Regions from separate parts of the Variovorax sp. PAMC26660 genome, predicted to be linked through region 1. Evidence: predicted binding sites of a transcription regulator. Region 1 holds the regulator's gene; the other holds the start of a gene.

What was found. Region 1 encodes HrcA, which represses chaperone genes, less so after heat shock. Its sites were predicted from a motif close to TTAGCACTCNNNNNNNNNGAGTGCTAA; they were not measured.
Region 2: groES (co-chaperone GroES) is a predicted target of HrcA. The motif match lies at 1,441-1,467, and genes of this name have one in related genera.

What each region holds. Positions count from the first base shown of each region.
Region 1 is NZ_CP060295.1:1,305,800-1,309,208, forward strand. It holds gene H7F35_RS06235 (EamA family transporter) at 1-745, shown strand, start outside; tRNA gene H7F35_RS06240 (tRNA-Ile) at 864-940, opposite strand; gene hrcA (heat-inducible transcriptional repressor HrcA) at 981-1,988, opposite strand; gene H7F35_RS06250 (NAD kinase) at 2,017-2,931, shown strand; gene recN (DNA repair protein RecN) at 2,933-3,409, shown strand, end outside.
Region 2 is NZ_CP060295.1:3,820,128-3,823,536, reverse strand. It holds gene H7F35_RS18100 (hypothetical protein) at 1-349, opposite strand, end outside; gene H7F35_RS18095 (biotin/lipoyl-containing protein) at 346-528, opposite strand; gene H7F35_RS18090 (hypothetical protein) at 525-710, opposite strand; gene groES (co-chaperone GroES) at 1,556-1,846, shown strand; gene groL (chaperonin GroEL) at 1,898-3,409, shown strand, end outside.

The sequences.
Region 1 (3,409 bases):
GTTCATCGTCAGGCGCCCGCAGGTCGCCTTCGGATGGCTGGCGGCCTACGGGCTGATCTTCGGAGTGGCGATGTGGGCCTTGATCAACCTGGGCATCGCGTGGGGTGTGCCGCCGGGCAGCGCAGCCTTGCTGATCCAGTTCAGCGCCTTCTTCACTCTGGGCTGGGGGGTGCTGCTGTTCAAGGAAGGACTGAGCCTGCCGCAGGTTGTCGGCCTCGTGCTGGCAGCACTTGGATTGGTGGGCATTCTGTCGGGCCGTTCAGATGGGGCTACCATGCTCGGCTTTTCCCTGGTCATGGTCAGCGCCGTGGCCTGGAGCATCGGCAACATCGTCGTCAAGGTGTCCAGAGTGCGCGAGATCTTCGCCTTCGTGGTCTGGGCCAGCCTGTTCCCGCCGATACCTCTGTTCCTGCTGACCTGGCTGTTCCACGGATCGGCGCCCTACCTCACACTGCTCGAGCATGTCGACGGTGTGGCGGTGTTTTCGCTGCTGTTCCAGGTCTATGGCGCCACCCACTTCTGCTATTGGGGATGGAACCTGCTGCTGCGCGAATACCCGGTTTCGCGCGTGGCACCGCTTTCCCTTCTGATTCCGGTGTTCGGCATCGCTGGCTCCATCCTTATCTTTGGACAGCAGCCAAGTGGTTCCGAGTGGACGTCGATTGCGCTGATCCTGTCCGCGCTGGCGGTCGGACTGGTGAAGGGGCCGTCGGTTCTGGCCAGCAGGACGGGGCAGCGCGCATGAGCGGCGGCTTGTGATGGACGAAGTGCAGGCCAGCATCGGCTGCGGCGTCCAAAGATGATCCACGAAGAAAGCCGCGTGATGGCTGCTCTTTCGAGGTACTTTCAGGGGGAAAGCGTGGTGGTAGGCCGTGATGGGCTTGAACCATCGACCAATGGATTATGAGTCCACTGCTCTAACCAACTGAGCTAACGGCCCACGCGGGCACGATTCTATTCGTGCCGCGCCACCCACCCGCTCACTTGCGGTGGCTCAACGCATTGCCGATCAGCCGCGATGTGATGTCGACGATCTGGATCATGCGTTCGTAAGGCATGCGCGTCGGCCCGATCACGCCCAGTGTGCCGACCACCTGCCCATCGACCTCGTAGTTGGCACTGACGATGGAGAGTTCCTCGAACGGGACCACCTGGCTCTCGCCGCCGATGAAGATGCGCACGCCTTCGGCCTTGCTCGACACATCGAGCAGCCGCATGAGCTGCGCCTTCTGTTCGAAGAGCTCGAAGGCGCGGCGCAGTTGCCCCATGTCGCTGGAGAAATCGCTCACCGCGAGCAGGTTGCGCTCGCCGGAGATCACGACCTCGTCTTCCTGTGCCTCGGTCAATACCTCGGAGCTGACCTGCACCGCCGCCTGCATCAGTGCTGCGATCTCGCCGCGCAGCTTCTCGACCTCGGACTGCAAACGGTCGCGAACCTGCTCGATCGTCAGGCCCGCGTAGTGCGCGTTGATGTAGTTCGAGGCCTCGACCAGTTGCGACTGCGAATAGTCGGCCTCCGGGAAGATCACCCGGTTCTGCACGTCACCATCGGGCGACACGATGATCACCAGCAGCCGGTTTTCGGACAGCCGCAGGAACTCGATCTGCTTGAACACCGACGCGCGCCGAGGCGCCATCACCACACCCACGAACTGCGACAAGTTCGACAGCAGATGGGCCGCGTTGGCAATCACCTTCTGCGGCTGGTCGGGTGCGAGGCTCGGCGTGCTCATCTGCTCGCGCTGGGCCGTCAACATGGTGTCGACGAAGAGGCGGTAGCCGCGATGGGTTGGTACGCGGCCCGCCGAGGTGTGCGGACTGGCAATCAGCCCCAATGCCTCCAGGTCCGACATGACGTTGCGGATGGTCGCGGGCGACAGGTCCAGCCCCGAGGAACGCGATAGCGTGCGTGACCCGACGGGTTGCCCGTCGGCGATGTAGCGCTCGACGAGCGTCTTGAGCAGCAACTTGGCACGGTCGTCCAGCATTGCAAGATTTTAGTGTTGTAATTTGTGAATGACTTCTCGCTTTCGTCACGTCGCCCTGATCGGCAAATACCAGGCATCCGGCGCCCGCGCGCAAGCGGATGCACGCGACGGCGTGATGGAGAGCATCGGCACCTTCCTGGAATCGCAGGGTTGCAAGGTGTTTGTCGAGCGCTCGACCTGCGAGGAAGAAGCCGATGACGGCGCACCGGCCCATCCGCGCTACGAAGCCCTGTCGGTCGAAGAGATCGGCCAGCGCTGCGACCTCGGCCTGGTGGTCGGCGGCGACGGCACCATGCTGGGCATCGGCCGGCAACTCGCCAGCTACGGCATTCCGCTGATCGGCATCAACCGCGGCCGGCTCGGCTTCATCACAGACATTCCGCTCGACAACTACCAGGCCACGCTCATCCCGATGCTGGCCGGCGAGTACGAGGAAGACCACCGCAGCCTGATGCACGCCCAGGTCATGCGCGACGGCGTGTCGGTGTTCGACACGCTCGCCATGAACGACGTGGTGGTCAATCGCGGCGCCACCTCCGGCATGGTCGAGTTGCGCGTGTCGGTGGGCCGCCATTTCGTGGCCAACCAGCGCGCCGATGGCCTGATCATCGCCACGCCCACGGGCTCGACCGCTTATGCGCTGTCTGCCGGCGGTCCTTTGCTTCATCCGGCGGTGCCCGGCTGGGTGCTGGTGCCGATCGCGCCACACACGCTGTCGAACCGCCCCGTGCTGCTGCCCGATGCCGACGAGATCGTGATCGAGCTGGTGGGCGGGCGCGACGCCAGCGCCAATTTCGACATGCAGTCACTGGCCTCCCTCGCGATCGGCGATCGCGTGGTGGTGCGCCGCTCCGACTTCCGGGTGCGCTTCCTGCACCCCCGGGGCTGGAGCTATTTCGACACGCTGCGCAAGAAACTTCATTGGAACGAAGGGGGCTCCTGACATGGCGCTGCGACGCATCGCACTGCGCGACTTCGTGATCGTGCGATCACTTGAACTCGACCTGTCCGCCGGCTTCACGGTATTGACCGGAGAAACCGGCGCCGGCAAATCCATCCTGATCGATGCGCTGCAACTGGCGCTGGGCAACCGCGCCGACGCAGGCGCGGTGCGCGAAGGCGCCGAACGGCTCGACGTGAGCGCCGAATTCGACGCAGACCCGGCCCTTGCCACCTGGCTTGACGAAGGCGGCTTCGAAGCCGGCGACGCGCTGCTGCTGCGCCGCACCGTCGACCTGCAGGGCCGCAGCCGCGGCTGGATCAACGGCAGCCCGGCCACAGCCACGCAACTGCGCGAGCTTGGCGACCGCCTGCTCGACATCCACGGCCAGCACGCCTGGCAAAGCCTGACGCGGCCCGAGGCCGTGCGCGGCCTGCTCGATGCCTATGCGGGCATTCGCACCGACGCGCTCGATGCCGCC
Region 2 (3,409 bases), 2.5 Mb from region 1:
CCTCCGGCGCGATGATCTGCGAGGCGGGCGTTGGTGGCCGAATCTCAACGTCGTCGGCCAGCACAATCTGGTTGGAAGACAACCCCGAAAACTTCGCCGCGGTACGCAGATCCTGACGGCGATTGCGTCGTGCCAGGGGATTCATCCACAGTTCGTGAAGCTCCTGCTTTGCACGCATCAATCGCTCCTGGTCGCCACCGGCCACATGCTTTTCGCGCGCGTGCTTGCGGATGAGCCCATGCTGGACCCAGGACAGGCCCTCGGTGTATTCGCGCCGCAGGCTCGGCACCACCAATGCCCGCGAGGACACCGAGTTGTGCGCGCGTTCGGTTCTGAAGCTTTTCGTCAATCTGCCCTGAACACGATCAGCAAGTCTTTCGCTTGCATCCGGTCGCCGGGCTTCACAAGCAGCCGCTCGACAATCCTGGCGCGATCAGCCGTCATGTGCGTTTCCATCTTCATGGCCTTGAAGGACAGCAACGTCGCACCGGGCTCTACGCGTCGGCCTTCCGAAACGGCGACTGTCACGACGCGCCGGGCATCGGTGCGCCGATCTGCAAGGGGTTTCCAGGCTCGGCCTGATCACGCTGGAGCGCGCTTCCGGCCGCGTCTGACCGCGCCGCGATGACGGTGCGCGATTGACCATTGAATTCGCACCGAACCTTGGTCGCACCGGAAGACTCGTCATCGTGCAGGCCCTGCAAGCTCAAGATTATGGATTGCCGGGCCTACGTTGAACAAACCGCCATCTATGCAGTGGCAAAGGGCAAGCGAGTGGCCATCCTGTGTGTCCTCGATTGCAGCGCGAAGGACTCCGCTCCATGGCCGGCTGCCGAAGGTCTTGGGGTCCTGATGTCTGCACCTCCTGCGGCCGTTACGGTCGCCACCGTGGTCATGCAGGGAAACATCACGCGACCGAGCAAACTGTCCCGTTAAGCACGCGCGGTGAGTCTCGGCCCCTGTGTAGGTTGCGCAACACAGCGATTGCGGCCGCGACACAGCCCCGAGGTCTCCTTTTGGATCATAGCCGCCGGTCGATCGGTGAAGATGAGGGACAGCAACCGCTGCAAACCGGATGTTCGTCATGCGACCTCTGAGGGATGCAATGACCGATGAGTTGAGCTCGGTGCGAAGGAGGTTTTCCGCCGAGGTTGCTGTTCTAAATCTCGCCGACTGAACTTGTTACCCCTCTTCTGTGCCCCCTGGCGACGCACTTAATCTGCAGGGGCGAGCACCCGAATTTTATCCGGGTAGATCTACCCGTAGCCAGCAAAAGCCCGGTGGCGCACTCGCAAAAATCAGGGTCGCTTGTAATTACATAAAAAAGCACGGGCGTGCAATTCCGAGTTAGATGAGAAAAGTTCAGAGTTAGCTGAGAACCGACACCTGCCCCTCGGGCAACGCCCCCCGCCCTTGAAAGGCCGCCGATTGCCCTTATCATTAGCACTCGCTGATGATGAGTGCTAACAGCCCTCGCTCCCAGTCGATGGGCCGCCGGTCTTCCAGTTCGGCGCCCGACCACAAACCCGTTTCTTATCCATATCCAGGAGATGCAATGAAACTTCGTCCTTTGGCCGATCGCGTGATCGTCAAGCGTGTTGACAGCGAAACCAAGACCGCCTCCGGCATCGTCATCCCCGACGCAGCCGCCGAAAAGCCCGATCAGGGTGAAGTCCTGGCCGTGGGCCCGGGCAAGCGCACCGACAAGGGCGAACTGACCGCACTGACCGTCAAGGTCGGCGACCGCGTCCTGTTCGGCAAGTACAGCGGCCAGACCGTCAAGGTCGATGGCGACGAACTGCTCGTGATGAAGGAAGACGACCTGTTCGCAGTCGTCGAGAAGTAAGTCTTCTCCCTTTCGATCCATTCAATCCAATCCATTCGGAGTTAATTCATCATGGCAGCAAAAGACGTAGTCTTCGGCGGAGAAGCCCGCGCACGCATGGTCGAGGGTGTCAACATCCTGGCCAACGCAGTCAAAGTGACCCTGGGCCCCAAGGGCCGCAACGTGGTGCTCGAACGCTCGTTCGGCGCCCCCACCGTGACCAAGGACGGTGTGTCGGTCGCCAAGGAAATCGAACTCAAGGACAAGCTCCAGAACATGGGCGCCCAGCTCGTGAAGGAAGTGGCTTCCAAGACTTCGGACAACGCCGGTGACGGCACCACCACCGCGACCGTGCTGGCACAAGCCATCGTTCGCGAAGGTTTCAAGCTGGTGGCTGCCGGCATGAACCCGATGGACCTGAAGCGCGGCATCGACAAGGCCGTGACGGCCCTGGTCGCCGAGCTGAAGAAGGCTTCCAAGCCCACCACCACCTCGAAGGAAATCGCGCAAGTCGGCTCGATCTCGGCCAACAGCGACGAAACCATCGGCAAGCTCATCGCTGACGCGATGGACAAGGTCGGCAAGGAAGGCGTGATCACTGTCGAAGACGGCAAGTCGCTGGACAGCGAACTCGACGTCGTCGAAGGCATGCAGTTCGACCGCGGCTACCTGTCGCCCTACTTCATCAACAACCCCGAGAAGCAATCGGCGCTGTTGGACAACCCCTTCGTGCTGCTGTTCGACAAGAAGATCAGCAACATCCGTGATCTGCTGCCGGTGCTGGAGCAAGTCGCCAAGGCTGGCCGTCCGCTGCTGATCATTGCCGAAGAAGTCGAAGGCGAAGCCCTGGCTACGCTGGTCGTGAACACGATCCGCGGCATCCTGAAGGTTGTGGCTGTCAAGGCACCTGGCTTCGGCGACCGCCGCAAGGCCATGCTGGAAGACATCGCCATCCTGACGGGCGGCAAGGTCATCGCTGAAGAAGTGGGCCTGACGCTCGAAAAGGTGACGCTGGCCGACCTGGGTCAAGCCAAGCGCATCGAAGTGGGCAAGGAAAACACGATCATCATCGACGGCGCCGGCGCTGCTGGTGACATCGAAGCCCGCGTGAAGCAAGTGCGCGTTCAGATCGAAGAAGCGACCAGCGACTACGACCGTGAAAAGCTGCAAGAGCGCGTGGCCAAGCTGGCCGGCGGCGTTGCAGTGATCAAGGTTGGCGCTGCCACCGAAGTCGAAATGAAGGAAAAGAAGGCCCGCGTCGAAGACGCCCTGCACGCCACCCGCGCTGCAGTGGAAGAAGGCGTTGTGGCTGGCGGCGGCGTGGCTCTGCTGCGTGCCAAGCAAGCTGTGGGCGACTCGGTCAAGGGCGACAACGCTGATCAAGAAGCCGGCATCAAGCTGGTGCTCAAGGCCATCGAAGCGCCCCTGCGCGAAATCGTGAACAACGCCGGCGGCGAAGCCTCGGTGGTGGTGAACGCTGTGTTGGCCGGCAAGGGCAACTACGGCTTCAACGCTGCGAACGACACGTACGGCGACATGCTCGAACTGGGCATCCTGGACCCGACGAAGGTCACCCGCACCGCG